Regions from separate parts of the Oceanicola sp. D3 genome, predicted to be linked through region 1. Evidence: riboswitches for the same ligand, from Rfam matches in the RefSeq annotation. Region 1 holds a riboswitch; the other holds the start of a gene.
The links. A riboswitch is a leader RNA that binds a small molecule or an ion and turns the genes downstream of it on or off. The one in region 1 is predicted to bind cobalamin.
Positions count from the first base shown of each region.

Region 2: it holds a riboswitch for cobalamin, as region 1 does, so the genes downstream of both, FHY55_RS02780 (TonB-dependent siderophore receptor) here and nrdH (glutaredoxin-like protein NrdH) in region 1, are expected to answer to the same signal.

Region 1 covers NZ_CP040932.1:3,349,197-3,363,567, forward strand. Annotated here, with positions in the region: gene FHY55_RS16655 (hypothetical protein) at 110-418, shown strand; gene FHY55_RS16660 (homocysteine S-methyltransferase family protein) at 556-1,605, shown strand; cobalamin riboswitch at 1,720-1,914, shown strand; gene nrdH (glutaredoxin-like protein NrdH) at 2,015-2,236, shown strand; gene nrdI (class Ib ribonucleoside-diphosphate reductase assembly flavoprotein NrdI) at 2,240-2,668, shown strand; gene nrdE (class 1b ribonucleoside-diphosphate reductase subunit alpha) at 2,650-4,782, shown strand; gene nrdF (class 1b ribonucleoside-diphosphate reductase subunit beta) at 4,842-5,819, shown strand; gene FHY55_RS16685 (flavin reductase family protein) at 5,957-6,631, opposite strand; gene FHY55_RS16690 (GntR family transcriptional regulator) at 6,628-7,317, opposite strand; gene FHY55_RS16695 (ABC transporter substrate-binding protein) at 7,482-9,059, shown strand; gene FHY55_RS16700 (ABC transporter permease) at 9,135-10,118, shown strand; gene FHY55_RS16705 (ABC transporter permease) at 10,132-11,085, shown strand; gene FHY55_RS16710 (amidohydrolase family protein) at 11,091-12,272, shown strand; gene FHY55_RS16715 (chlorohydrolase family protein) at 12,272-13,708, shown strand; gene FHY55_RS16720 (ABC transporter ATP-binding protein) at 13,705-14,371, shown strand, end outside.
Region 2 covers NZ_CP040932.1:517,224-531,594, reverse strand. Annotated here, with positions in the region: gene FHY55_RS02785 (ABC transporter substrate-binding protein) at 1-192, opposite strand, end outside; gene FHY55_RS02780 (TonB-dependent siderophore receptor) at 233-2,062, opposite strand; cobalamin riboswitch at 2,202-2,404, opposite strand; gene nhaA (Na+/H+ antiporter NhaA) at 2,559-3,785, opposite strand; gene FHY55_RS02770 (GNAT family N-acetyltransferase) at 3,882-4,553, opposite strand; gene FHY55_RS02765 (MarR family winged helix-turn-helix transcriptional regulator) at 4,550-5,023, opposite strand; gene FHY55_RS02760 (rhodanese-like domain-containing protein) at 5,084-5,470, opposite strand; gene FHY55_RS02755 (MBL fold metallo-hydrolase) at 5,480-6,379, opposite strand; gene rpsU (30S ribosomal protein S21) at 6,555-6,761, opposite strand; gene FHY55_RS02745 (COQ9 family protein) at 6,877-7,581, shown strand; gene FHY55_RS02740 (NAD(P)H-quinone oxidoreductase) at 7,589-8,581, shown strand; gene FHY55_RS02735 (DUF4760 domain-containing protein) at 8,600-9,145, opposite strand; gene FHY55_RS02730 (hypothetical protein) at 9,527-9,841, opposite strand; gene FHY55_RS02725 (HAMP domain-containing sensor histidine kinase) at 9,871-11,292, opposite strand; gene FHY55_RS02720 (NAD(P)/FAD-dependent oxidoreductase) at 11,331-12,740, opposite strand; gene FHY55_RS02715 (TVP38/TMEM64 family protein) at 12,741-13,475, opposite strand; gene rpmH (50S ribosomal protein L34) at 13,767-13,901, shown strand; gene rnpA (ribonuclease P protein component) at 13,931-14,323, shown strand.

The sequences.
Region 1 (14,371 bases):
ACCTAAACCCGGGCGGGGTGCCTTGGGACGGAGAGACACAGATGGCCCACGAACGCCCTGAGACATCGCCGTTGTCGCTTTGCCCCCGCCAATTTGCGCGGAGGGCGCGATGCTACTGGAACGAACGATATCCCAACTCGACATAGGCCGGGTGCCAGCGCAGGAAGCGCGCCAGATGGCGCAACTGGGCTACATGCAATGGATCGCCAGCCTGCCCGGCGATGCCAACTATCGGCGTGCGGCGCTTCATGCCCACGCCATGGCCGCGCCCTACATCAGCCTGTCACCCGCCGTGGCCGAATTTTGCGCCCTGTTGAAGCAGTCGCTCACATCGCCCGCCCCCCTGCCCCTTTCGCTTCCGCCACGCAGGCGGCGCGGCGGGGCTGGTGCCCGGCGCATCTGGCGCATCGCCCTCTGACCTTTGTGAACACGGCCGCACCCAATCCTGCGGCCTGACCGAGGACCATTGCAGCAAGCTGCGCGTTGCACGCAGCCCGCGAGGCTCGGCTTTCAAAAACCATGGTCATGGACGGATCAACGAGAAAGGACGGATCCATGAATGAGAACCAACTGAAAACCCGGCTCAACGCTGGCCCCCTCATCTGCGCCGAGGGCTTCCTCTTCGAACTGGAGCGCCGGGGCTATCTCACGGCGGGCGAGTTTGTGCCCGAGGTGGCGCTGGAACACCCCGATGCGCTGCGCAACCTGCATGTCGATTTTCAGCGGTCGGGCAGCGATATCGTCGAGGCGTTCACCTACAACGGCCACCGCGAGAAGATGCGGGTGATCGGCAAGGAAGACCTGCTGGAGCCGCTCAACCGCGCCTCGCTGAAGATCGCCCGCGAGGTTGCCGATGCAAAGCCGGGCAACCTGATGGCAGGCAATATCTCGAACACCAACATCTGGTCGCCGGACGACAGGGCAAAACAGGCCGAGGTGCGGGCGATGTTTGAAGAAATGGTCGGCTGGGCCGTCGATGAAGGGGCCGATATCATCATTGGCGAAACCTTCTACTACGCGGGCGAGGCGCTTTGCGCGCTTGAGGTGGCCCGCGCCTCCGGCCTCCCGGTCGTTCTGACCCTCGCCCCCATGGCGGCCAGCGAGATGATGGACGGCACCGGCATTGTGGAAACCTGTCAGCAGTTGGAACAGGGCGGCGCAGATGTTGTTGGCCTCAACTGCTTTCGCGGGCCGCAAACCATGATGCCGTGGCTGCGCAAGGTGCGTGCGGCGGTGTCCTGCCATGTCGGTGCCCTGCCGATCCCCTATCGCACGCGCGCGGATGAACCGACCTTCTTCAACCTCAGCGACACCGGCGATTGCACCTGCCCTGCCCCCCATGGCCGCACCTTCCCGACCGCGCTCGACCCGATGTTTTGCAATCGCTACGAGATCGGGGCCTTCGCGCGTGACGCCTACGCGCTGGGCATCAACTATCTCGGCGTCTGCTGCGGGGCCAACCCGATGCTGATCCGCGAAGTTTCGGAAGCGGTCGGGCGCACCACCGAGGCCAGCCGCTACTCCGAGCGCATGGAAAATCACTTCATGTATGGCACCAACACCCGGCTCCCCGCCCACATCAAGGCCCTTGGCGAAACTGCCTGATTGGCAAGGCCCGGCGGCCCGATCCGCCGCCGGGCCACGTGGTGCAGCAAGCGCGGTGCAGAATTTTCACCCGGCGGCGCCGATCTACATGTTGACAGCTCATCGCGATAAGCATCTATATGATGTTGCTTTGGTGCCCGTGATTCACGTCACAGGTGAAAAGGGAAGCCGGTGAAAGACCGGCGCTGCCCCCGCAACTGTAAGCGGCAAGCCGAGGCCCGTAACCACTGATGCATCCACGCATCGGGAAGGGGGCCAAGGCGGTTGAGCCGCAAAGCCAGGAGACCTGCCAAGGCAACACGACGACGAGTGCGGGCGGAGGGCCCGGGCGCGTGAACGGAGCCTGTAAGGGCCATCCGCTTCATGTTCCTTCTCCCCTGTCTGACAAAACAACTATGGGGACAGAGCAATGACAATCACCGTTTATTCCAAGCCTTCCTGCGTGCAATGCAGCGCAACCACCCGTGCGCTCGACGCGCGCGGCCTGCCTTACGAGGTCGTCGACCTGACAGAAGACGCAGGCGCTATGGAGCACGTCACCGGGCTGGGCTATCGCCAAGCCCCCGTTGTGATCGCCGGCGAGGATCACTGGGCAGGCTTTCGCCCCGACATGATCGGTCGGCTGTCCTGAGCCATGAGCGGGCTGGTCTACTATTCGAGCCGGTCGAACAACACGCATCGGCTGATTGAACGCTTGGACCTGCCCGCCACCCGCCTGCCGCAACGGCCCGCTGACCCGCTCCCCGCGATCGACGGCCCCTTCGTGCTGATCTGCCCGACCTTCGCAGATGGGCAGGGCCGCGGCGCGGTGCCAAAGCCGGTGATCCGGCTACTGAACGACGCCGGCGCACGCCGCCTGCTGCGCGGCGTCATCGCCGGTGGCAACCGCAACTTCGGCGCCAGCTTTGCCCTTGCGGGCAAGATCATCGCCGCCAAATGCAACGTCCCGCTGCTCTACCGCTTCGAGCTGGCCGGAACCCCCGAAGACACCGCCCGCATCCGTGACGGGCTGGCCCGTTTCTGGGCCGAGCAAGAGGAAACACCATGCTTGACGCAAGCGTAACCGCCGATCTGGACTACCACGCGCTGAACGCGTTGCTGAACCTCTACGACGCGCAAGGAAACATCCAGTTCGAGGCCGACCGGATGGCGGCGCGGCAGTATTTTTTGCAGCACGTTAACCAGAACACTGTGTTCTTCCATTCGCTCGATGAGAAGCTCGGCTACCTCGTGGACGAGGGCTATTACGAACCGGAAGTGCTGGACCAGTATTCGCGCAACTTCCAGCGGGCGATCTGGGATGCGGCTTATGGCAAGAAATTCCGCTTTCCCACCTTCCTCGGTGCCTTCAAGTATTACACCTCCTACACGCTCAAAACGCGGGACGGGCAGCGCTACCTTGAGCGCTACGAGGACCGTGTGGTGATGAACGCCCTCGCATTGGCGCGCGGCGACGAGGCCCTGGCGATGCAACTGATGGAAGAGATCCTCTCGGGCCGCTTCCAGCCCGCCACGCCCACTTTTCTGAACGCGGGCAAGAAGGCACGGGGCGAGTTCGTTTCCTGCTTCCTGCTGCGGCTAGAAGACAACATGGAAAGCATCGGGCGCGGCATCAATTCGGCGCTGCAACTCTCCAAACGCGGCGGCGGCGTGGCCCTGATGCTCACCAACATCCGCGAGCACGGCGCCCCGATCAAGGGGATCGAAAACCAGTCCTCCGGCGTGATCCCGGTCATGAAGCTGCTGGAGGATTCCTTCAGCTACGCCAACCAGCTTGGCGCGCGGCAGGGGGCGGGGGCCGTCTATCTCAACGCCCACCACCCCGACATCCTGCGCTTTCTCGACACCAAACGCGAGAACGCCGACGAGAAGATCCGCATCAAGACGCTGAGCCTTGGCGTGGTCATCCCCGATGTGACGTTTGAGCTCGCCAAGCGCAACGAGGATATGTATCTCTTCTCGCCCCATGACGTTGAGCGCGTCTATGGCTGCGCCTTCTCCGAGATTTCCGTCACCGAAAACTATGACGAGATGGTCGACAACCCGAAGATCCGGAAGAAAAAGATCAACGCCCGCGCCTTCTTCCAGACCCTCGCCGAGATCCAGTTTGAAAGCGGCTACCCCTACATCATGTTCGAGGACACGGTGAACCGCGCCAACCCGATCGCGGGCCGTATCGCCATGTCAAACCTCTGCTCCGAGATCCTTCAGGTCAACGAGGCGTCGGCGTTCAACGACGACCTGAGCTACGCCCAAATGGGCACCGATATTTCCTGCAACCTCGGCAGCATGAACATTGCCCGCGCGATGGACGGCGGCGACCTTGGCAGCTCGGTCGGCACCGCGATCCGAGCGCTGAACGCGGTGAGCGAAATGTCGGCCATCGACTCGGTGCCCTCCATCCGCAAGGGCAATGACGAGGGCCATGCCATCGGGCTCGGGCAGATGAACCTGCACGGCTTCCTCGCCCGCGAGCGCATCCACTACGGCTCGCCCGAAGGGGTGGAGTTCACCTCCGTCTATTTTGCCGCCGTGCTCTACCACGCGCTCGCCACCTCCTGTGCGCTGGCGCAGGAAAAGGGCCGCCGTTTCAAAAGCTTCGAGGCTTCCACCTATGCCGACGGCGGCTTTTTCGAGAAATACACCCAACAAAGCTGGCGACCCGAGAGCGCCACGGTGAAGGCCCTCTTCAAAAAGTTCGGCATCACCCTGCCCACCAAAAAGGACTGGGCCGCGTTGAAGGCCGATGTGATGGAGCACGGGCTCTACAACCGCAACCTTCAGGCCGTGCCCCCCACCGGCTCGATCAGCTACATCAACTACGCCACCTCCTCGATCCACCCGATCACCGCCAAGGTGGAGATCCGCAAGGAGGGCAAGATCGGCCGGGTCTATTACCCCGCGCCCTACATGACCGGCGAAAACCTCGAGTTTTACCGCGATGCCTATGAGATTGGCCCCGAAGCGGTAATAGATACCTATGCCGCCGCCACCCAGCACGTCGATCAGGGCCTGTCGCTGACGCTGTTCTTCCCCGCCGAGGCCACCACGCGCGATATCAACCGCGCCCAGATCTACGCATGGAAGAAGGGCATCAAGACGATCTACTACATCCGCCTCCGGCAGGCCGCGCTGGAAGGCACCGAAGTTGAGGGCTGCGTCTCCTGCACGCTGTAACCGCGCCCTCGTAGGGTGGGCAATCTGCCCACCACCCGCTCCGCCAAAGGACCGACGCCATGAAAGACCTGCCCCATTCCCGCCCCGTGCCCCGAGCCGTCAACTGGAACCGTCTGGAGGACGACCTGGACCTCGACGTCTGGAACCGCCTGACCGTCAATTTCTGGCTGCCCGAAAAGGTGCCGCTCTCCAACGATATCCAAAGCTGGTCTCAGCTCACCGACGACGAGCGGCAGCTGACCATCCGGGTGTTCACCGGGCTCACCCTGCTCGACACCATCCAAAATTCCATCGGCGCCCCAACCCTGATGGCCGATGCTATCACACCGCATGAGGAAGCGGTGCTGAGCAACATCGCCTTCATGGAGGCCGTCCACGCCCGCAGCTATTCCTCCGTCTTTTCAACGCTCTGTCAGACCGCCGAGGTTGACGAGGCCTTCCGCTGGTCGGCCGACAACGAGCACCTGCAAGCCAAATCCCGGCTCATCCTCGATGAGTATGACGCCACCGCCTCGCCGTTGCGTCGCAAGGTGGCCAGCGTCTTTCTGGAGAGCTTCCTGTTCTACTCCGGCTTCTATCTGCCGATGCACTGGTCGTCGCGCGCGCGGCTGACCAACACCGCCGACCTGATCCGCCTCATCATCCGCGACGAGGCGATCCACGGCTATTACATCGGCTACAAGTTTCAGCGCGGGCTGGAGCGCCTGCCAGAGGCCGAGCGGGCCGAGCTGAAGGACTTCGCCTTCTCCCTCCTCTTCGACCTCTACGAGATCGAAGCCCGCTATACCGAACAGCTCTACGACGGGCTGGGGCTAACCGAAGACGTGAAGAACTTCCTGCATTACAACGCCAACAAGGCGTTGCAGAACCTCGGTTTCGAAGCGCTCTTCCCCGACGAGGCCTGCAAGGTGAACCCGGCGATCATGGCCGCCCTCTCCCCCAACTCGGATGAGAACCACGATTTCTTTTCCGGCTCCGGATCAAGCTACGTGATCGGCAAGGCCGTCGCCACGGAAGACGAAGACTGGGATTTCTAACACGCCGCCCGCCCCGATGCGCCCTGTCGGCGATACGGGCGGGCGAAAAGTTTGCCCTCTGAAGCCACAAAGCGATCTACGCCAAGGCCGAATAGCCCTCCCGATCTTCTGCTCTGGCGGGCCAACCGCCTCAGGGCTCAGCTGGTGCCGCCCACCGCCTGCTTCTGCCCGGCGCCAAGCACCTCTTCTGCCGAAGGCGTGCGCAGATCGAAGTAATCAAAGGTGCCAGCATAGCCATTGCCGCCCATCCGCCCCAGCGCGTCAAGTTTTTCGTGGTCGGAATAGAAGGTCGCCGGGTCAATGATGTCTTCGCGGATATGCGCGCGCACAATCCGCCCCAGAATGATCTCGCGCGCCGAACTGACAGCAATGCCAAGATAGCGTTCGCACTCAAAGGCCACCGGGGCTTCGGAGATGCGCGGGCATTTCACCTTGTCGCCCGGGATCGCCGTCAGCCCGGCCATCTCCAGCTCGTCCACCTCCGGCGCGAAGTCTGCGGCCGTCACCGACATCGCCTCAACATTCGCGCGGTCAACGATATTGACGGTGAAGCACTCGGTCATGCGGATGTTCCACCCTGTATCCTTGAAGCTGCGGTCCGGCTTGTTCTCGACCCCAAGCGCAAGGATCGGCGGATCGGCGGAGAGGCAGTTGAAGAAGGAATAGGGCGCCGCGTTGACCACCCCGTCAGGCGAGATCGTGGTGACCCATGCAATCGGGCGCGGCACGATGGTACCGATCATCACCTTATAGGCCTCGCGGGCCGAAAGATCGGCGAAATCAAAGGCGTGGTAGCCGTCTTGCAGGGTCATTGGGCCAGCTCCTTGCCGTAGTGTGAGAGGATGGATTGGATACTATCGGGCTCGGCAGAAAGCTCTGCCCGGCCCGCGACAGCGCCGAGATGGTGCTCCATGATCTCGATGGCGCGCGCAGCGTCACCGGCGCGGATCGCGGCAATGATCTGCGAATGCTCATCGACAGCGCAATCAGAGGAGTGGCTGCGCGCATAAAGCGACATGATCAGCGAGCAGCGCAGCACCACTTCCGAGACGTAGCGGGTCAGCACCGGGTTGCCGGTGAGCTCGGCCAGCAGCACATGAAACTCGCCCGCGAGGCGAATCGACACCGGGCCATCCTTGCCCTTCACCGCCTCTTCCTGCCGCACATGTGCCTCAAGCCGCTCATAGCCACTGCGCGGCATACGCTCACAAAGCAGGCGAATCACATCATTTTCCAGGCAGCGCCGCACTTCAAAAACATGCTGCGCCTCATCGCGCGACGGCTCGGCCACAAAGGCCCCGCGGTTGCGGCGGGTCACCACCAGCCCCTCGTGCTCCAGCCGCACCAGCGCATGGCGCACAATGGTGCGTGACACGCCAAATTGCTCACCCACGGTATCCTCGGGCAACCGCATGCCCGGCTTCAGCGCCTGTTCGATAATCGCCTTGCGCAGCAAGTCATGCACCGCGTCCGTCAGCGTCGTTTTGGTCTCACTCATGGTCGGATCTGCCTATCAAATTCGCATAATCTCTATCGCATACAATTTTGCACGTCAATCGGATACAATCTGCTTGCTCAAACGGATTCTCTGTGTCAGCCAATATACATCGTATCCAATTTTACCGATTCCGAAATGCAATCCAGCTGAAAGAGGACCAGATCATGAAACTACGTCATCTCATGCTCGCAACAGCGGCAGTTGCTGCTTTAACGGGCAGTGCGCAGGCCGAGAACGTGCTGAAATGGGGCGCCAACCGCGATATCGGCTCCCTCGACCCCTATTCCTTTGGTGACAGCTTCACCATCAACGTGCTCAACCACGTTTATGAAGGGCTGGTACGCTACAACAAGGATCTGAAGATCGAGCCGGCGCTGGCAGAAAGCTGGGAGATCCTCGACGACCAGATCACATGGCGCTTCAAGCTGCGCGAGGGCGTGACCTTTCACAACGGCAACCCCTTCACCGCCGAAGATGTCGTTGCCTCGCTCACCCGCGTGAGCCACGAGACCTCGCCGCTCAAAGGCAACCTTCCTGCCTACGTCAGCTCCAAGGTTGTGGATGAATACACGGTCGACATCACGCTGAACGGCACCTACCCGCTGCTGCTCAACGACCTGACCAACATCCACATCTTCGACGCCGAGTGGATGACCGAAAACGACGCGCTGATGCCAACCGACGTTGGCGCAGGCACCGAGGGCTATGCCACCTACAACGCCAACGGCACCGGCCCCTTCATCGTCGAAAGCCGCCAGCCCGATGCCAAAACCGTCTTTGTCGTCAATCCCGATTGGTGGGACGAGCCGCAGCACAACCTCGACCGGATCGAACTGACGCCGGTAAACTCGGCCGCAACCCGCGTGGCGGCGCTGCTCTCGGGCGAGATCAGCTTTACCAATGACGCCCCGGTGCAGGATTTGCCGCGCCTTGCCGCCGCGCCGAATGTTGAGGTGCTGGAAGGCGTCGACCTGCGCACAGTGATGATCGGCTTCCCCTTCCGCGATACGCTGACCACCGGCGAGCCGAACCCGTTCAAGGAAAAGGCGGTGCGCGAGGCGCTCTACAAGGCGATGGACCTCGACCTGATCCATCAGAAGGTGATGCGTGGCAAGTCCCGCACCGCCGGTGCCACCGTCGCCCCGCCGATCCCGGGCTATACCGAGGCGCTCGACACGCTGCCCGGCTATGACCCCGAGGCGTCCAAAGCGCTGCTGGCCGAGGCGGGCGTGCCCGAGGGGCTGGAGTTTGAGTTCAACTGCCTCAGCGACGGGCTGGTGAACGAAGAGCAGTTTTGCCAGGCCATCGCCTCCATGTGGTCGCGCATCGGCCTCTCGCCCAAGCTCGACGTGGCACCCCGCGCGGTGCAATCGCCCAAGCGGACCAATGGCAAGACCGATGTCTATACGCTGGGCTGGGCCACGCTGCCGCTGCTCGACAGCTACTCCCCGCTGCTGCAAATCTTCCACTCCAAAGACGGCAACGCCGGCGTCTTCAACTGGGGCGGCTGGTCTTACCCCGAGCTGGACGCGCTGATTGATGCGGCTGGCAGCGAGCTGGACCTTGAAAAGCGGCTCGCCCTGCAAACCGAGGCCCTGCAAATGGTGAAGGACGAGATGATCATGGTCCCTCTCCACCAGCAGCCCATGGCCTGGGCGGTGACCGAGGAGGTGGCCGAGATGCCGCTCTTCCCCGATGCCAAGCCGCGCCTCTGGTTCGCCCGGATGGGCAGCGACTCCTGACGCACCGGGCCGGGCTGGCCGCACCTTGGTCAGCCCGGCCCATTTGATCGCCGTATCACCAAATCGGAGACCGGAATGATTGCCTTTCTTCTCAAACGCACCGCCAACGCGGCCTTCGTCATGCTGGCGGTGGCGCTGCTGGCCTTCGTGATCTTCCGTTTCTTCGGCGATCCGGTCGAAATGATGGTGAACGAACAGGCCACCCAGCAAGACCGTATCGAACTGCGCGAGCGGCTGGGGCTGAACGATGGCTTCGTCACCCAATACACCCGCTTCGTCACCAACGCGGTGCAAGGTGATTTCGGGATTTCCTATCGCAACCAGCAAGACGTGATGGTGCTGATCAAGGAGCGCTTCCCGGCAACCTTCGAGCTGGTTCTGGTGGCCACCATAATCTCGCTGGTGGTGGGTATCCCCGCCGGGGTGATCACCGCCGTCTATCGAGAAAGCCGGGTGGCCAATATGCTGCAACTCGGCTCCATCATCGGGGTGTCCCTGCCAAGTTTCGTTGTGGGCATCCTGCTCATCCTCGCCTTCTCGGTTTCACTCGGCTGGCTGCCCGCCTTCGGGCGCGGCGAGACGGTGGACATTGGCTGGTGGTCGACCGGGCTGCTCACCCCCTCGGGGCGGGCGGCGCTGGTGCTGCCGGCGATCTCGCTCTCGACTTTCCAGGTCACGCTGGTGATGCGGCTGGTGCGGGCCGAGATGTTGGAAACCCTGCGCGCCGATTACATCAAGTTCGCCCGCGCCCGGGGCGTGCCCACCGCCCGCGTGCAATGGCGCCACGCGCTGCGCAACTGCCTGATGCCGGTGATCACCCTGACGGGCATGCAGATCGGCAACCTGATCGCCTTTGCCCTTGTGACCGAGACGGTGTTTCAATGGCCCGGCATGGGGATGCTCTTCATCCAGGCGGTGACCTTCGTCGACCTGCCGGTGATGGCCGCCTACTTGCTGATCGTGTCCTTCATCTTCGTCGCCCTCAATACCCTTGTCGACATCACCTATGCCTGGGTCGATCCGCGCCTGCGCGACGACTCTGCCCGTGGCAATGGCTGAACCGGAGCCCAAAATGGAAAAGTCCCTTCCCCTCACCCCGCCTGCCCCGGCACGCCCCTCGCGGTTGACCCGCCTGCGCGAAAGCGACCTGTGGTTTTCCTTCTGCGCGCATCCTTCGGCGATCTTTGCCGCGGCGCTGCTGGCGCTGGTGGCGCTGACCGCCTTTCTTGCACCGCTGATCACGCCGCAGAACCCCTATGACCTCGCGGCGCTGGAGCTCTGGAATTCCGAGATTCCGCCGATCTGGGAGGCCGGCGGCCAATGGCCCTACCTGCTGGGCACCGACACGCAGGGCCGCGATATCCTGTCGGCGGTGCTCTATGGTTCGCGCATTTCGCTGATCATCGGCTTTGCCTCGGTCATGCTGGCGCTGGTGGTGGGCCTGTCGCTGGGCCTGATCGCGGGCTATTTCGGCGGCTGGGTCGACAATGTGATCATGCGGGTAGGCGATGTGCTTCTGTCGATGCCCTTCATCCTGATCGCCATTCTCATCACCGCCATCGCCACTGCCTCGCTGCCAACCGGGTTGAAGGATGTGCTGGCGGCCCCCATCCTGATCTTCGCCATCGCAGTGCCCTCCTGGGTGCAATATGCCCGCACGGTACGGGCCTCGGCGATGGTTGAGGCGAAAAAGGAATACGTGCAGGCGGCCAAGCTGATCCGGGTGAAATCCTGGCGGGTGATGCTGCACCACATCCTGCCCAACTGCCTGACCCCGATCATGGTGGCGGCGACGCTGAATTTCGGTCTGGCCATCCTGTCGGAGGCGACGCTGTCCTTCCTCGGGGTCGGCATGCCGCCGGATCAGCCCTCGCTCGGCACGCTGATCCGGATCGGCAACCAGTACCTGTTCTCGGGCCTCTGGTGGATCGTGGTCTTCCCGTCGATCCAGCTCTGCCTGATCGTGCTCTCGGTCAACATGATCGGCGACTGGCTGCGCGATGCGCTCAACCCCAAACTGCGGTGAATTCAGTGACTTCCAAGACTATCAAGAACGTACGCCCGATGGGCGGCCCGGCCACCGACCTGCATATCGAGGGCGGCGTCTTCGTGGCGCAGGCCCCTGAGGGCGCCGAGGTGATCGACGGCGGCGGTCGCATCGTGATCCCCGGGCTGGTCGAGGCGCATACGCACCTGGACAAATCCCTGCTCGGCCTGCCCTGGTATCGCAACGAGGTCGGCCCGCGCCTGATCGACAAGATCAACAACGAGCGCGAGGTGAAGGTTTCGCTGGGCCTTGACCCGCAGGTCCAAAGCGAGCGTCACGCCATCCTCGCCATGTCGCATGGCTGCACCCACATCCGCAGCCACGTGGACGTGGACACCCACCACGGGCTGGCCGGGATCGAAGGCGTCATGGGCACGCGCGAGAAACTGGCGGGCATGGTCGATATTGAAATCGTGGCCTTCCCGCAGTCCGGCATGATGACCCGCCCCGGCACCGCCGAGCTGATGGGCGAGGCGCTGGCGCTGGGGGCTGATCTGGTGGGCGGCATCGACCCCTGCGGGATGGAGCATGACCCCAAGGGGCACCTCGATACGGTCTTTGCGCTGGCCGAGAAACACGGCAAGCCGGTGGACATTCACCTGCACGAACGCGACGCGCTTGGCTGGTTCTCGATGGAGGAAATCATCGACCGCACCGTGGCGCTGGGGATGCAGGGCAAGGTGTCGATTTCCCATGCCTTCTGCCTTGGCGCGGTGGATCGCGCCTACGTGGCGGGGCTTCAGGAAAAACTGGCCGAGAACCGCATCCATATCCTGACCACCGCGCCCGCTTCTGCCCCCGTCCCGGCGGTCAAGGAGTTGAAGGCGCTTGGCATCCTGACCGGCGCGGGCTGCGACGGCATCCGCGACACATGGGGGCCCTACGGCAACTCCGACATGCTGGAAAAAGCGATGCAGATCGGCATGCGCAACAACCTGCGCCGCGATGACGAGGTGGAGCTGGCGTTGGAAATCTGCACCTTTGGCGGGGCCGCGATCATGGGGGTCGAGGGCTACGGACTGGACGCGGGCTGCCGCGCCGATTGCCTGCTGGTCGAGGGCGAGACCCTGGCCGAGGCCGTCGTCACCCATGCGCCGCGCAAGCTGGTGCTGAAGGGCGGCGAAGTGATTGCCCGCGACGGCGCCTGCGTGATCGAGGCCCCGTGATGGAGGGTCGCACGCTTCTTTCGGCCCGCTGGGTCATCGGTCATCAAGGCGGGCGCCACGTGGTTCATGAGCATGGCGTGGTGGTGATCGAAGGCTGCGACGTGCTGCACGTCGGCTCCGGTTTCGAGGGCGAGGTCGCGCGGCGGATCGACTATGGCGAAGCGGTGATCTCGCCCGGTTTCGTCGACCTTGATGCGCTGTCCGATCTCGACACCACGATCCTTGGCTACGACAACGGCCCGGCGTGGAAAAAGGGGCGGGTCTGGCCCGAAAGCTACATCGCGCGCGGACCTTACGAGATGTATCGCCCCGAGGAACTGGCCTTTCAGAAGCGCCATGCCTTCGCCCAGCTGATCCGCAACGGGATCACCACGGCGCTGCCCATCGCCTCGCTATTTTACCGCGCATGGGGCGAGACGGTGGCAGAGTTCGACGCCGCCGCCACCGCCGCCGAAGACCTCGGGCTGCGAGTCTACCTTGGCCCGGCCTATCGCACCGGCGGGCAGGTGACGGATGCGACGGGCAATATCCGGGCGGTCTTTGACGAGGCGCGCGGGCTGGCCGGGCTGACAGAGGCCGCCGATTTCGCCCAACGCATCGACGGCACCGCCGAAGGCCGCATCCGCGCCATGTTCGCCCCCGACCGGATCGAGACCTGCACCGAGACGCTGCTGAACCGCACCGCCGAGATCGCTTCGGAGATGGGCGCGCCGGTGCGTCAGCATTGCAGCCAGTCGTCGGTGGAACTGCGGCTGGTGCGTGAACAGCACGGCTGCGCGCCGATTGAATGGCTGCACCGCATCGGCGCGTTGCGCGGCAACTGGCTGCTGCCGCATGGCACGCAGGCGACCGACGCAGAATTCGACCTGATCGCCAATGCTGGCGCCACGCTGGTGCATTGCCCGCTGGTCGCCGCGCGCCATGGCGGGATGCTCAAGAGCTTTCCCAAGGCCCGCGCCAAGGGCATCACCATCGGGCTGGGCACCGACACGCATCCCGCCGACATGATCCTCAACATGCAGATCGGCATGATGATGGCGCGGGTGTCGGACGGCATGGAGGCAATCCGCTCCGAAGAGATGTTCGACGCCGCCACGCTGGGCGGGGCTGACGCGCTGAACCGGCCCGATCTGGGCCGCCTTGCCCCCGGCACCAAGGCCGATATCGCGGTGATCGACCTGCGCCAGACCCTGCAAACCCCCGACCCGGTGCAGACGCTGATGACCTCCGCCTCTGGCCGCGACGTGCGCGATGTCTGGATCGACGGGCGGCAGGTGATGGCTGACGGGGTGATCCCCGGCGTTGATGCCGCCGCAGATGCCACCCGCGCGCAGGCGCAATTCGATCGCCTGATCGCCAAGTACCCCGACCGCACCGCCGGCCATCCGCCGGTCTCCGAAATCTTCACCCCCAGTTACGAGAGGGCCACGCCATGAGCGATGTCGTTCTCGACGTGCAGAACCTGCGCGTCGAATTTCCCACACGAAAGGGCGTTCTGACCGCAGTCGACGATATCTCGCTGCAAATCCGGCGCGGCGAGATCCTCGGCATGGTTGGTGAATCCGGGGCCGGCAAGTCGATGACCGGCATGTCGATCCTGGGTCTGTTAGAGCCGCCGGGCCGCATCGCCGCCGGGACGATCCATCTGTCGGGCGACCGGATCGACGACCTTGACGACCGCGCCATGCAATCCGTCCGCGGCCGCCGCATCGGCGCGATCTTCCAGGACCCGCTGACCTCGCTCAATCCGCTGTTCCGGGTCGGCGATCAGCTGGTCGAAACCATCCGCCTGCACACCGACCTCGACAAATCCGCCGCCCGCGAACGCGCCAAGGAGCTGATGCGCGAGGTGGGCATCCCGGCCGTGGAAGAGCGCATCGACAGCTACCCGCACCAGTTCTCGGGCGGGATGCGCCAGCGGATCGTGATTGCGCTGGCGCTTTGCGCCGAGCCGGAGCTGATCGTGGCGGATGAACCGACCACCGCGCTCGACGTCTCGATCCAGGCGCAGATCACCGCGCTGCTGAAACGGCTCTGCCGCGAGCGGGGCACGGCGGTGATGCTGGTGACGCATGACATGGGCGTGATCGCCGAAACCG
Region 2 (14,371 bases), 1.2 Mb from region 1:
AAGCAGGTAGACCTCTTCGGCGCGGGCGGAGTTGCCCGGCAGGGCACGGGCCTGCTCGGCAAGGGCGGACTCCTCGCCCTGAAGCATCCGGGTGACGGAAACGAGCTGGCCCGGCGCGGCGATGGCCAGCGCCAACTGGTCGGTGCAGAGGTTGATCGACACCACCCGTTCGGGCGGTGCAGCGAGGGCCATCACGGCCCCCGCGAACCAGAGCGCGAGCGCTCCGATGAGGTTAGAACTTGGCACGGAGGCCCACGTAGAAGGCCCGGTCGGCCTGACCGTAGCCATTGACGGTTTGATACTCGGCATCGGTCAGGTTCTCGATGCGGAAGTAGGCCTCGGCCCCATCGTTGATCTCATAGGTGACCATGGCGTTGACGAGGGTGTAATCGTCTCCCTCGATCGGGCGAACGAAGGTTTGCGCGTCGACGTCGAGCACATCGGCAACGTGCTGCACTTCACCGCTGAAGCTCCAGCGCGGGGCGAAATCGGCCTCGACGCCGAGCACGAGATCATGGCGAGGCACGCGGAGTTGGCGCTCGCCATCCGGATCTTCGCTTTCGGTGTAGGTATAGGCCCCGAAGAGCGCCGCCTTATCGGAAAGCGCCACGCGGCCCGAAAGCTCCAGCCCCTTGGCCACGGAGGTGCCGGGGATCTGGGTGTAGACGAAGGCCGCGTCGGAGCCGATCAGGTCTTCGACCTCGGTGTAAAACAGGGTGGCCTTCACGAAGTCATCGCCGCCCAGCCGCTTTTCGACGCCCAGCTCGGCGCTGCGCGAGGTTTCCGGCGTCAGCGTGTCATTGCCGTAGAACGGCGCGTAGAGCTCGTAGAGCGAGGGGGCGCGGAAGCCGGTGGCGAGCGAGGCACGCAGGATGAGGTCTTCCTGCGGGCGCCATGCCAGCGCCAGACGACCGGTGGTGTGGCCGCCAAAGCGGTTGTGCGCATCGTGCCGCAGGGCGGCGGAGAGGTCGAGCTGGCTGGAGGCGGCCCAGTTCACCTCGGCAAAGACGCCGGTGGTGTTTTGCTTGCCCTCAGCGGTAATGAAGGTGGCGGAGGCAAACTCCTCCTCGGTGTAATCGGCCCCGAAGTTGAGCTGCACGGCGGGCGACAGCGTGGCCTGGCCAAGATAGCGCAGCCCTTGGCGCTCGCCCTCGTAGTGGTTGCCCGAGACCGCGTAGTCCCGCTCGATGTCGTAATAGGTGGCCTCGAACTGGTGGGTCACCGCGCCAGCCTCGTAGCGGGCAAAGGCGCGCAGCCCGTTGGAGGTGCCATCGGTTTCTTCGTCGGTGTCGCCGAAGGGGAAGCCGCCGTCGATCGCCACGGTGCTCTTTTCGGCAAAGCCCGCAAGGCCGATGGTGAGCGCATCGGACAGGGCATATTCGCCATTGAACGACAGGCGCAGCGACGAGAAGCCATCGGCCTCGGTGTTGCCGTCGTTCTCATCAGCAGAGGAGAACCCGCCAAACTCGAGCCGCGCGAGGGTGACGGCAAAGTTGTGCCGGGCGCCCTTGCTGGTGATCGTGGCGGAGGTACCGAAGCTATCGAAGCTGCCAACCTCGCCTTCAAGGTAGACGTGGGTGCCCTCCTCGGTTGCGCGGCGGCTTTGCAGCGAGATCACCCCGGCGACGGCGGAGGAGCCGTATTGCGCCGATTGCGAGCCCTTCAAAACCTCGATGCGGCCAAGGCCGGAGGTGCCCATCAGGCCGAAGTCATAGGAGGGCGAGGGGGAGGATGGGTCCAGCACGTCGATGCCGTCGATCTGCACTTTCACGTATTTCTGGTGCAGCCCGCGCATCCGGATGTCGGCCAGCCCGCCGGGGCCGCCGGCGGCGGCAAGCGAAAGGCCGGGCTGGCGGGAGAGGTAGGTGGCAAGGTCATCATCGCCCGCCGTTTCCAACTCTTCGCGGGTGGTCACTTCGACGGTGGCGCCGGTGCGCTCGGTCTCTGTCTCGCCCGACAGGTCGGCGGTGACGGTGATCGTGTCGAGTTCATAGGCCTCCTGCGCGGTGAGCGCGGAGGCGGCGAGCGCGAGGGTGGCTGTGGTGGCGAGGAGGCTCTTCATGGCGCCCAAAGTCCTTGTCATGCGGCCCCCATGACAGAGGCCGGTGTGGTGAGGTGTCTTTGGAATGGCGAGGCCTTCCGCGGACGGTGCTTTCGTCACCGCTACGGAACAGACCGTTGACGCCGCGCCCCTCGCACGGGTTCAGGGTGATCGCCTCGGCAGGTCTCCTGACTTGCGGGTCATTGCGAGATGGCCGGCCTTCCCGGGGGTTCTCCCCCAGTGGCCCGTCGGCCTCGCTCTCCGCTCACAGTTGCGGGGGCAGTCGTGGCATTGGGAGTTCTTCCCGCACCACGTTCCCTTTTGCTCCGGGCTTTCGCCCGAACCGAAGCAATCTGGGGGGTAGCGCAGGAGGGACGCCAGGCGCAAGGGATTCGTTAACCCTTGGGCAGCGCCGCCCGGGGGGTGGGCTTTGGCGCCACGTTGGGCGTCATTGCCCCCGTGGTCGGCAGCGCGGGCCCGGAAAGCACGCGCTGCCGATGGGGTTGGTGGTGAGTGGCTACTCCGCCGCGGCTTCCGCCCGCTCGGCTGCGCCCGGCTGGTTGAGCGCCTCGGCCACCTCGGCTTCGCCGGGGCGCGTTACCGCCCGCAGAACGAAGTAGCCGATGAGCGCCGACACGCCGGACCCGAGCAGCACGCCAAGGCGCACCTCGTTCATCAGCAATGCATCGTCGAAGGAGAGCGAGCCGATGAAGAGCGACATGGTAAAGCCGATCCCGGCGAGGCAGGCGAGGCCGTAGATATGGGCCCACGTGACCCCGAAGGGCAGCTTGGCGAGCCCCATCTTGACCATCAGCCAAGTGGTGCCAAAGACACCCACTTGCTTGCCGAGGATCAGGCCGAGCGCCACGCCGAGCGGCACCGGATCGAGCAGCGCCCCGAAGGACATGCCCTTCAGCACCACGCCGGCGTTGGCGAAGGCGAAGATTGGGACGATCACGTAGAGCACATAGGGCGAAAGGCCGTGCTCCAGCGAGTGCAGGGGCGACTTGTTCCACTTGTCTTTCAGCGGAATGCAGAAGGCCGTTACCACCCCGGCGAGCGTGGCGTGCACGCCCGATTTGAGCACCAGCACCCAGAGCGCAACGCCGAGCAGCAGGATCGGCGCAACCCTGTGCGCCCCGCGCATGTTGCGCCAGATCATCAGCGCCAGCGGGATACAGGCAAGGAAGAGGTAATCAATCTTCAGTTCGGCGGTATAGAACAGCGCTATGATGAGGATCGCCCCCATGTCATCGAGGATCGCCAGCGTCAGCAGGAAGATCTTGAGCGAGGCCGGCACACGGGAGCCGAGCAGGGCAAGCACGCCGAGGGCAAAGGCGATGTCCGTCGCGGCCGGGATGGCCCAGCCGTGAATGGTGGCTGCATTGCCCCAGTTGAACACGAGGTAGACGAGCGCGGGCACAACCATGCCCCCCACCGCCGCCATGCCGGGCAGCACCACATCGGCGGGGTTCTTCAGCTTGCCTTCCATCAGCTCGCGCTTCAGCTCAAGCCCGATAAGAAAGAAGAAGATGGCCATGAGGCCGTCGTTGATCCACAGAAGGGCGGGTTTTTCGATGCCTTCACCGTTGACGGTGACGCCGATATAGGCCCCCAGAAACTCCTGATACTCCGGGTTGAGCGAGGAGTTCGCGATCATCATGGCGGCCACCGCAGACAGCATCAGCACGATGCCCCCGGCAGCGTCCGAGCCAAAGAATTCATCAATTTTTCTGCGGAGCATTCCCTATCCCTGTTTTTGCGCGTTTTTCCTTATGTCTTGAAATGTGGCTTTGGGTCCACCGGGTCAAGCAGATGAGGCGCGAGGTCGCAGGGTTTTTTAGCGCCGGGTGAAGATCGCGCAGGGTAGTTCGGCGCGAATTGCAAAGCCGAGGCTCTCATAGAGCTTGATCGCCGCCGGGTTGGAGGCGAAGGCGTGGAGAAACGGCATGTCACCTGACATGGCGATCTGGTGGGCGACATGGGCCGAGAGGCTGCGGGCAAGGCCCTGCCCCCGGGCCTCTGGCGCGGTGCAGACGCCGGAGATTTCGGCAAAGCCCGGCGCCGACATGCGGGTGCCGGCCATGGCGATCAGCTTGCCATCCTGCCGGACGCCCCAGAACGGCCCTAGCTCCAGCGCGCGGAGGGTGAAGGGGCCGGGTTTGGTGGCCTCGGCAAGGGTCAGCATCTCGGCGGCGTCCTCGGAGCCAAGGGGCGTGATGCGCGGATCGTCTGGCGCGGGCGGCAGGGTGCGGCAGGTAAGCTGCACACCCATGGCACGGAGGGTTTCATCAAAGCCGGGTGGCGTGGCAACGGGAGCCTTCTGCAAAAACACCGCCAGATCACCGGGCTTGGCGAGGGCTGTAAGATCCTCGGGCGCGGAGGGGTCGATGCAGGCGAAGGGGATGAGCCCGGGATCGTAGCGCAGGGCAGTGCCATGCTGCTGGGCAAGGTGGGCATGGGGGCCGGTGAGGGCGGCGTGGGCCGGGGTATCGAGCGGGTGGCTTGTCATGGGCGGTCTTTCAGCGGCTTTGCGTCGAGGCGGGCTTCGATGGTGTCGAGCATGTTCAGAAGCTCGGGGCCGAAGGGGGCGCAAAGGTCGGTCACGGCGGCGCGGGTGCGGGGCCAGGCTTTGGCGCGGGCCTCGGCCAGCAGGGTGCGGCCAGCAGGCGTGAGGGAGACAAGGCGGAGGCGGGCGTCTTGGGGGCTTGGGGCAGTGGCGGTTAGGCCAAGCGTAGAAAGCCGGGTGACGGCGCGGGTGACGCCGGGCTGCGCTGTGCCGAGGGCCGCGGCGATATCTCCGATGGGGCGCGGCTCCGGCCCGTCGAGAAAGGCGAGAAGCGGCAAGCTGGCGGCGGGCATCCGGGGGTCGATCTCGTTGAGGATGTCCTGCGTCTGCCCCTGCAACCGCTCACCGAGGCGACGGAGGCGGGAGCCGAGGGTGACAAGGCCGTGGGGGCGGAGGGCGTCAGTTTCATGCATGTGTATATAAGTGGTTATATACATGACCGTGTCAATGCCCATCGCCTCGAACGGCGCGGCTCAACCGTTAGACGGGGTTTTCCGGACCGGGGCGCCCGAGGCCATGTCGGTGGCGATATGGGTAAGGCCAGCCTTCTTCCAGCCCGCGAAGCCGTCTTGCAGATGGGCGATGCGCTCGGCTCCGGCCTCAAGGGTCTTGCGCGCCATCTTGCCCGACCGAACGGAAGAGCCGCACATGAGCACCACTCGCTTGTCGCCGTCGCTGGGCAGGAAGCGCGGGTCGAAATGCGCCATTGGCAGCAGCAGCGCGCCCTCGACACTTTCGAAGGCGTATTCGGCAGGGGTGCGCACATCGACCAGCGTGACCTTGCCCTGCGCGAGGCCATCGGCGACCTCTTGCGGGGTCCAGGTTTCGAGTTCTCCGTGATCGGTGGTTTCGGTTTTCATGGTGTCACCTCAAAAGCGGTTGGCAGGGATCTTGAAATAGGCGTGGCCGTCGCCCTCGGGCTCGGGCAGGCGGCCGCCGCGCAGGTTGACTTGTAGCGCAAACAGCATCCGGTCGGGCAGACCGAGAGTTTCGTCGCGTTCGTTGCGGAGGCGAATGAAGGCCTCCTTGGTTTGGTCGCCGCCGACATGGGGGTTGTGGGCGCGGTGCGCCGCGACCGTGGCCTCGCATTCGGGCTGCTCCCGGTCGTCGCTGCCATAGTCGTGGCCGATGAAAAGGCGGGTCTCGGCGGGCAGGGACAGAATTTCCTGAATGGAGTCCCACAGCTGTTCGGTGCTCCCGCCCGGAAAGTCGGCCCGCGCTGTGCCGGTATCGACATGCATCAGGGTGTCATGGACAAAGGCGGCATCTCCGGCAATGAGGCTGATCGAGCCAAGCGTGTGGCCGCGTGAGAGCATCACCCGCAGGTCGAGTTTGCCGAGCGCCAGCCGTTCGCCATCTGCCAGCAGCCGGTCGTAATCGCCCTTCACCGGGAAGGCCTCTGGCAGATGGTAGTAGTCGCGCCAGAGCGCGGCGATATCGGTGCACGTCTCGCCAGTGAGATGCGGCGCACCGGTGCGCTCGGCGAGCCAGTTGCCCGCGCTCAGGTGGTCGGCGTGGGGGTGGGTGTCGATGATCCACGCGGGCGCGTAGCCTTCACGCTCGATGCAGCCGAGCAGGTCTTCGGCAGCCTCGGTGCTGGTGCGGGCATGGGCGGTATCAAAATCGAGCACAGGGTCGATGATGGCGCAGGCCCGGCTTTCGGGGTCGGCGCAGATGTATTGCCACGAGCCCGTGTCGGACTCGTAAAACGCATGAACCGTGGGCCCGCCCGCGTCGGAGGTGCTGGTGATGCTGCGGCCAGTGGGCATGACGGGATCCTCCTGCGCTGGGTTCACAGGATAAACGCCTACCCCTGCGCAGTTGGTTCCATCTGCCCGCCCGGCGTGGCAACGGGGCCAGAAAACAACAAACCCCCGGGCGGAGCCGCGGGGGTCGTCGTAGGCAGAGGCCGAAGCCGCCGCCGTTCGTGTGCCGATGGGTGACTTACATCATCCCTTCGCGCTGGGCCTTCTTCCGAGCCAGCTTCCGCGCACGGCGGATCGCTTCGGCCTTTTCACGGGCTTTCTTCTCGGACGGCTTCTCGAAGTGTTGCTTGAGTTTCATCTCACGAAACACCCCCTCGCGCTGAAGTTTCTTCTTCAGAGCACGAAGCGCCTGATCGACGTTGTTGTCACGAACGCTCACCTGCATGTGGTTGTCACCACCTTTCTGATTAGAGTTGCAAGAGTTTGCAGGAGCGCGCCGTATAGCAAAGGGTCGGGCATCTGTCTACACTCCGGCGAAATTTGCCCTATGTTGCGGTGACATGACCGATCACAGCCCAGAATCCCCCGCAAAAGCTGCCATTCTCGATGCCGCCCTGCCCCATGTGGCCTTCGACGGATGGTCTGACGAGGCCCTCAAACGCGCTGCCGAGGAGGCGGGCGTGAGCGAGTCGGAGGCGCGTGCGCACTTCCCGAAGGGCGCGGTGGATCTTGCGCTGGCCTTCCATGCGCGGGGCGATGCGAAGATGCTGGCGGCGCTGGATGAGGCGGATTTGGGCGAGATGCGGTTTTCTGACCGGATTGCCCACGCGGTGCGGCTGCGGCTGGAGGCGATTGAGGGCGAGAAGGAGGCGGTGCGCCGCGCAGCCTCGCTCTTTGCCCTGCCGCAGAATGCCGCTGCCGGGGCGGGCGCGGTGTGGGGCACCGCCGATGCGATCTGGCGGGCGCTGGGGGACACCTCGGAGGATCTCAACTGGTATTCGAAGCGGGCCACGCTCTCTGCCGTCTATTCGGCCACCCTGCTCTACTGGCTGGGCGACGAGAGCGCAGGCCATGAGGCGACATGGGCGTTTCTGGAGCGCCGGATTGCCGATGTGATGCGGGTGGAGAAGGTGAAGGCGCAGCTCAGGAAGAACCCGCTGACCAAGGGGCTGATGGCCGGGCCGGAATGGCTGGCCTCCAAGGTGCGCGCCCCGCGCAGCACCCCGCCTGCCGACATGCCGGGGCATATGAGCACGAGAGACTGACAGAAGGATGGTGTTTGCAATGATGATGCGGGCGATGGAAATCTCGGAGCCGGGCGGGCCGGAGGTGTTGCAGCCAACGGATGTGACGGTGCCTGCGCCGCAGGCGGGCGAGATTGTGATCAAGGTGGCCTTTGCCGGGGTGAACCGCCCGGATGCGCTGCAACGCGCCGGGGCCTATGACCCGCCGCCCGATGCTTCCCCCCTGCCCGGGCTTGAGTGCTCTGGCGAGGTCTTTGCGGCTGGCGAAGGCGCGCGCTGGAAGGTGGGCGACAAGGTCTGCGCCCTGCTGCCGGGCGGCGGCTATGCCGAATACGTCAAATGCCCCGCCGATCATGCGCTGCCGGTGCCTGAGGGCATGGGGATGAAAGAGGCGGCCTGCCTGCCGGAAACCTTCTTTACCGTCTATTCCAACGTCTTCATGCGCGGTGGGCTGAAGGCGGGCGAGGTGTTTCTCGTGCATGGCGGCTCGTCGGGGATTGGGACCACGGCGATTCAGCTGGCCACGGCCTTTGGCGCGCGGGTGTTCACCACCGCCGGGTCGAAGGAGAAGTGCGATGCCTGCCTCAAGCTGGGCGCAGAGCGGGCGATCAACTACCGCGAAGAGGATTTCGTGGAGGTACTGAAGGCCGAGGGCGGGGCCAACCTGGTGCTCGACATGGTGGGCGGTGAGTACATTCCGCGCAACGTGCAGGCGCTGGCGATGGAGGGGCGGATGGTGCACATCGCGTTCCTCGGCGGGCCGAAGGCGGAGCTGAACTTTGCGCAGGTCATGGCGCGGCGGCTGACGATTACGGGCAGCACCCTGCGCCCGCAGTCGGTGGCGGCGAAGGCCGGGATTGCGGCAGAGCTTGAGGCCAAGGTCTGGCCACTGCTGGCCTCGGGCCGGGTGGCGCCGGTGATGGATTCGACCTTTCCGCTGGCCGAGGCCGCCAAGGCCCATGCCCGGATGGAAAGCTCGGAGCATATCGGCAAGATCGTACTGGAGGTGGCGGGGGAGTGATGCCGGCCTGATGCCGACTCAGCCGAACGGCCCCCGATCATAAGGTGGCATGTCGCGCATCCGACGGTAAAGCCAGAGCAGATGCTCAAAGACGCGCGGGTTATCACCGCGCATCTTTCGGATCGGCGCGGCGTATGTATTGACGATTGCGATGATTGTGCCCCGCAGGGTTTGCCGGACAATCAGATAATCTATCGCGCCGGAACGGACTCCGGCCGCGAGAAACTCGTATTGATTGAGCAGGAAGCGCGACGCATCAAAGAAGCTTGGAGCGTCGATGGAGGACTCTTCGGAAACGTCCCAGAATGCTGCCAACTGGTCGCTTGAGAGCGGCTTACCGAGGGGCATGGCCCGGTTTCGGACCACATAGGCGTTGATAAGGTATTCGCGGTCAGTACGGAGGGTCTGGAGCGTGTCGAGCGCATGGGCGACAGAGGCGCTGCGCCAACCGATCCAAGCATTGGCGAAAATCGCCATTGCGGCAACCGCCACACCGCCAAGCAGAACCCAGGCATTGGGAAGCACATCAGGTTGACTGGCAAGCCATACCCCTATCAAGGCCATGCCTAAGGCCAGGGTGATTATCAGAAAATAGACAAGCCAATAGCGCCTGAATGGTGGCATTCTGGCGTTTTCCCGAACTTAGGGGCTTATATGATGCCGACGGTTTCGCGTGTCATGGCTCTTATATACGCGTTCCATGCCCAAAAATCAACTGACGAGAGGTTAACGCGCCGACATTGATCTGCACATCAACTTGCCCCTACTCGGCGGCCTTTTGCCGCTCAGGGACATCGACCGCGCCACACTCTCGAGGCGGCATCCCCTACGGCGGGTCGGGCAACCTGCGTTACCGCGTCTTCGTATTCGGGCGCGAGATCGACCGGGGGCAGGATTTGAGGCCGGTCGGGCCTTTCTGAGCACACGGGCGCGGGCGGGGCTTACTTACAGGGTTGGTGCCTTCAACGGGCCGATCGCCTGTTCTATACAGACGCGCAGGGCAACATAGGAGCCCTCAGCGAGTCCATAGGCGGTGCACTCCCGGCGCAGGTCGAGTGGCAGGCTCGGCCAAAGGCTGCGCAGGACGCCGAAGGAGAGCGCCTGACCCTGCATGCACATCTCGAAAGCCACGTCGGCATCTTCCAGCCCCTCGGCGCTGCGTTGGCACTGCGGGGCCACGTCGATCTGCGGAAAGTCCTCTGCGGCGAGGGGCGATGCAGAGACGAGGGCGATAGTGATGACGCAGGTTTTGGCTCTCATCGCGGTCTCTCTTTGCGTTCCCGCTCGCCCTACTCGGCGGCCTTTTGTGGCTCGGGCACATCGACCTCGGCAAACTCGCGCGGCAGGACAACGGCAAATTCGGTGCCCTCGGGGCCGGTGCGCAGCAGGTCCAGCCGGCCACCGTGGCCGCGGATCAGCTCGGCGGAGATGGCGAGGCCAAGGCCGGAGCCGCCCTTGCGGAAGCCGCCCTGAAACGGCTGGAACAGGTGCTCTTGCGCCTTGGGCGGCAGGCCGGGGCCGGTATCGGTGACGGTGATCGTCCAGCCCTCATCGTCCTCGCGGGCGGATATGCAGATTTCGCCCGGCTTGCCGGTGGCGACAATCGCCTGCCGGGCGTTGCGGATGAGGTTTGTGAGCACACGGAAAAGCTGCTCGGCATCGGCGCGTAGCGTCAGGCCGCTGGGAATGTCTTCGGCATAGGAGATGTCATGCTCGCCCGCCGCCAGCCGCTCGCTGTCGATCACATCGTTCACCACCGGGGCCAGCGCGAAGCGTGACAGCTTGGGCGGTGCCTCCTCGGCGCGGCCAAAGGCGAGCGTGCTTTCGCAGAGGTTCACGGCGCGGGAGATCGAGTTGACCAGTTTGGGCGCGGCGCGGGCCACCGCCGGGTCTTTTGAAATTTCCATCCGGTCAGCAAAGAGCTGGGCGGTGGTGAGGATGTTGCGCAGATCGTGGCTGATGCGGGCCACCGCGCCGCCGAGTTGGGCCAGCCGCTCCTTTTGCTTCAGCGCGGTGGTCAGCTGGGTCTGCATCTCGGCCAGCCCCTCCTCGGCCTCGCGCAGTTCCACCGCCCCGGCGGAGGGGGCAATGATGCGGCGGGCATCTTCAGGCGCGCGGGCATAGCTGGCCATCGCGTCCACCACCCGGTGGATCGGCCCGACGATAAACACCCGGACGGCAATGAAGAGCAGCAGCGCCGTCAGGCCGGAGATGACCGCCGAGAGCCAGAGGATGCGAAGCCCATAATCCGTCATCGCCATGCGCAGCTCGGCGGTGTCCATCGTCACCTCGATCAGCAGCCCGGCCTGCTCGACCGGGTCACCGATAACGCGGATCAGCTCCGGGTCACTCTTCCAGAGCCTGCGGATCGCATCTTTCATCAGCGCCCATGGGCCGGGGTCGCGCAGGTCATAGGTTTGGGTGACGGGGGCGATGATGGGGGAGGAGAGGATCAGCTCTCGCATCTCGTCGCGGCGGAGCACCACGTTTTTGACGCCGGCGTTTTGCAGCAGTTCGGCCTCAAGGTTGGCGTCAATCACCTCGTCGGTGGCGAGCAGGGCCAGCGAGGCGATTTGCGCCCGCTCCAGCCGGGAGAGCAGGAAATCTTCGCGGTAGCGCGCGATGGAGGGCACGAAGATCAACACTTCGGCCAGCATAACGAAGGCAATCGTCAGCATCAGGAAGCGGCCGGAGAGCGTATTCAGAAACATTTCTCGCGCGTTATACCATTTTAGCGCGGGGGCTGCGACTAGGGCAAAAAGCGCTGCACCAGCCCGACCACGCGCTTGACCAGGGGGCTCTCGAAGAGCTTGGGAGAGAAATAGGCACCCGCGGCGCGTTTGTTAAGTTCCTGCAAGGTCGGATAGGGCAGAACGGCGTTTGCCAGCGCAGTGAGCTTGTGGCCATTGGCGATGGCGGTGGCCCATGCGGCGATGAGTTCGCCCGCCTGCGGGCCTGCGATGGTGGCCCCCACCGGCTTGCCGCCGGAGACCATCAGCTTCAGCCGCCCGTCGAGCCGCATGGCGCGGGCACGGTCGCTGTCGTTATAGGTGAGTTGGATCACGTCGAGGTTGCCGCCGAACTTTTCGCGCGCCTGCGCTTCGGTGAGGCCGACCTGGGCAAGCTCGGGGTCGGTGTAGGTGACCCATGGGATGTGGTTGGTCTTGGCCTTGGCGGGCAGGCCGAACATGGCGGAGCGGATGACGATGCCCGCGTGGTAGCCCGCGACATGGGTGAATTGCAGGCCGCCCGCCGCGTCGCCGATGGCGTAAACACGCTTGTTCGAGGTAGAGCGCAGGCGGGCATCGACCTTAACCGCGCGGTCGTGGTCGACATTGGCGACGTTGAGGTTGAGCTTGTCGATATTCACCTGCCGCCCGACGGCGACCAGAAGGTGCGAGCCGGTGACGGGGCCGGAAGGCGTGTGGACCGTCACGCCGCCCTCTGCCGTGACCTTTTCGGCGGCGGTTTCTTCCATGATCTCGATGCCCTCGGCGCGGAGCTTTTCGAGCACGAAGGCGGCCATCTCCGGGTCATCCTTGCCCAGCGCCTTTTGCGCCTCGATCACGGTGACCTTGCAGCCGAGCCGGGCGTGGGCCTGTGCCATCTCCAGCCCGATCGGGCCGCCGCCGATGACGATGAGATGCGCGGGCTTTTCGCGCAGCTCGAAGATGGTTTCGTTGGTGTGGTAGTCCACGCCGTCCAGCCCGTCGATCGGCGGCACGAAGGGGCGGGAGCCGGTGGCGATGACGAAGCGGCGGGCGGTGATGGTGTGGTCGCCTGCGCGCAGTTCGGTGGGGGAGATGAAGCTGCCCCATTCGCGGATCACCTGCACACCGAGGCCCTCGAAGCGCTCTTGAGAATCATGCGGCTCGATCCCGGCGATGACCTCGGCCACGTGGTCCTTGGCCTTGGCGTAATCCACCTGCGGCTCGGCGGGCGCAATGCCGAAGGGCGCGCCGGTTGTCATGGCGTGGGCGTGATGCGCGGCGGAGAGCAGCGCCTTGGAGGGCACACAGCCGTAGTTGAGACAGTCGCCGCCCATCTTGTGGCCCTCGACGAGCACGGTTTTTGCCCCCATCTGGGCCGCGCCGGAGGCCACGGAAAGCCCGCCGGAGCCAGCGCCGATGATGCAGATATCAGCTTTGATCGTGGACATTCAGAGGCCTTTCTTGCCGCGCAGGGCTTTGAGAACGATGGGGAGGGCGGCCAGCGCGCAGAGGCCGAGGATGGGCAGCAGGATGTGCGGCTCGAAGATGATGCCGAGGTTGGGGGTTTCACCACGGGCAAAGACCTCGCCCAGCCCGGCCCCGACCGAGGTGTAGACCACTGCGCCCGGGATGATGCCGAGGAAGGTGGTGATGGCAAAGCGCGAGAGCGGCACGCCGACGAAGGCGGGCACGAGGTTGGCGACGAAGAAGGGCACGGCAGGCACGAGGCGGATGAGAAAGAGCATTTCCCACTGGTTCGCGTCGATCCCGGCCTTGATCTTGGCCACCACACCGCCCGAGCCTTCGAGCTTTTCGGAGAGCTTGTCACCCAGCCCCCAGCGGGCCGCCTGAAAGATGCAGATTGCACCCAGCGTGGCTGCGGTGACATTGAAGAGCGCGCCGGGGAAGGTGGCAAAGAGAAAGCCGCCGGTAAGTGTGGCCACTGTGGCCCCGGGCAGCGAGAAGGCGACGATGACGACGTAGATGGCGATGAAGGCGAGCACGGTGAGCAGGTAGTTGGCATCGCGGAAGGCGATCAGGGCTTCGCGGTTTTCGGCCAGCGTTTCAAAGCTCAGATGATCGCGCAGGAAGAATGCGCCGGTGAGCGCAACGGCGAGAATAGCCAGCAGCGGCAGGCGTTTGAGCCACGGGCTCTTTGCCCCCGTTTCTGTCATATCGGCCATTGTGTCATCCCTTTGCTTGCCCGTCAGTCATGGCAGAAGATGGGGGTTTGCCCTATGCGGGGCGCGGCAGATCACGCCCGGTTGATGCGGGGTGAGCACATGGAGGGGGTTAGGCCCCGGAAGGCGGGGTTTTGTTACAGCGGGAGGCGCGGACTCCCGGAAATGTTGCAAGATTCCGGTGCGGATCAATTGACAGGCTCCCACGTGGACCCTATTGAGCGGCTTCTAACACAACCGGCAGCCCGAATCCGATCGCGGCGGCCTGAACCGATCCGAACCGGAGCAAGCGCCATGAAACGCACTTTCCAGCCTTCCAACCTCGTCCGCAAGCGGCGTCACGGGTTTCGCGCACGTATGGCCACCAAGGCCGGCCGCAAGATCCTCAACGCCCGCCGTGCACGCGGCCGGAAGAGCCTGAGCGCCTGAGGCGCCGCGGGGCAGAGATGCCCGGCGTAATGGCTGAGGTTGACAAGACCGCCGGGGGCGAAAGCCCTGCGGCGGTTTTCGCTTGTCTTGAGATCATGAAGCAGCGCGCCGAATTTCTGGCCTGCGCCAAGGGACGGCGGGTGCATTGCCCGGGGTTCGTGGTGCAGGGGCGGCGGCGCGGCGAGGATGACGGGGCTGGCGGCGTGCGCGTGGGCTTCACCTGCTCCAAGAAGGTGGGCAATGCGGTGGCACGCAACCGTGCCAAGCGGCGGCTGCGCGAGATTGCGAGGGCGGTGCTGCCGGGCGCGGGACGCGCGGGATGGGATTATGTGCTGATCGGTCGGGCCGGAGAGACGGCGGCGCGAGACTTCGCCCTGATGCAAGACGAGCTGCGCGCCGCTTTGGAAAAGCTGCATGGCTAGGCCGGGCGGGCTCTTCGCGAACCCTTGGCCGCTCATCGCCGCCGCGAG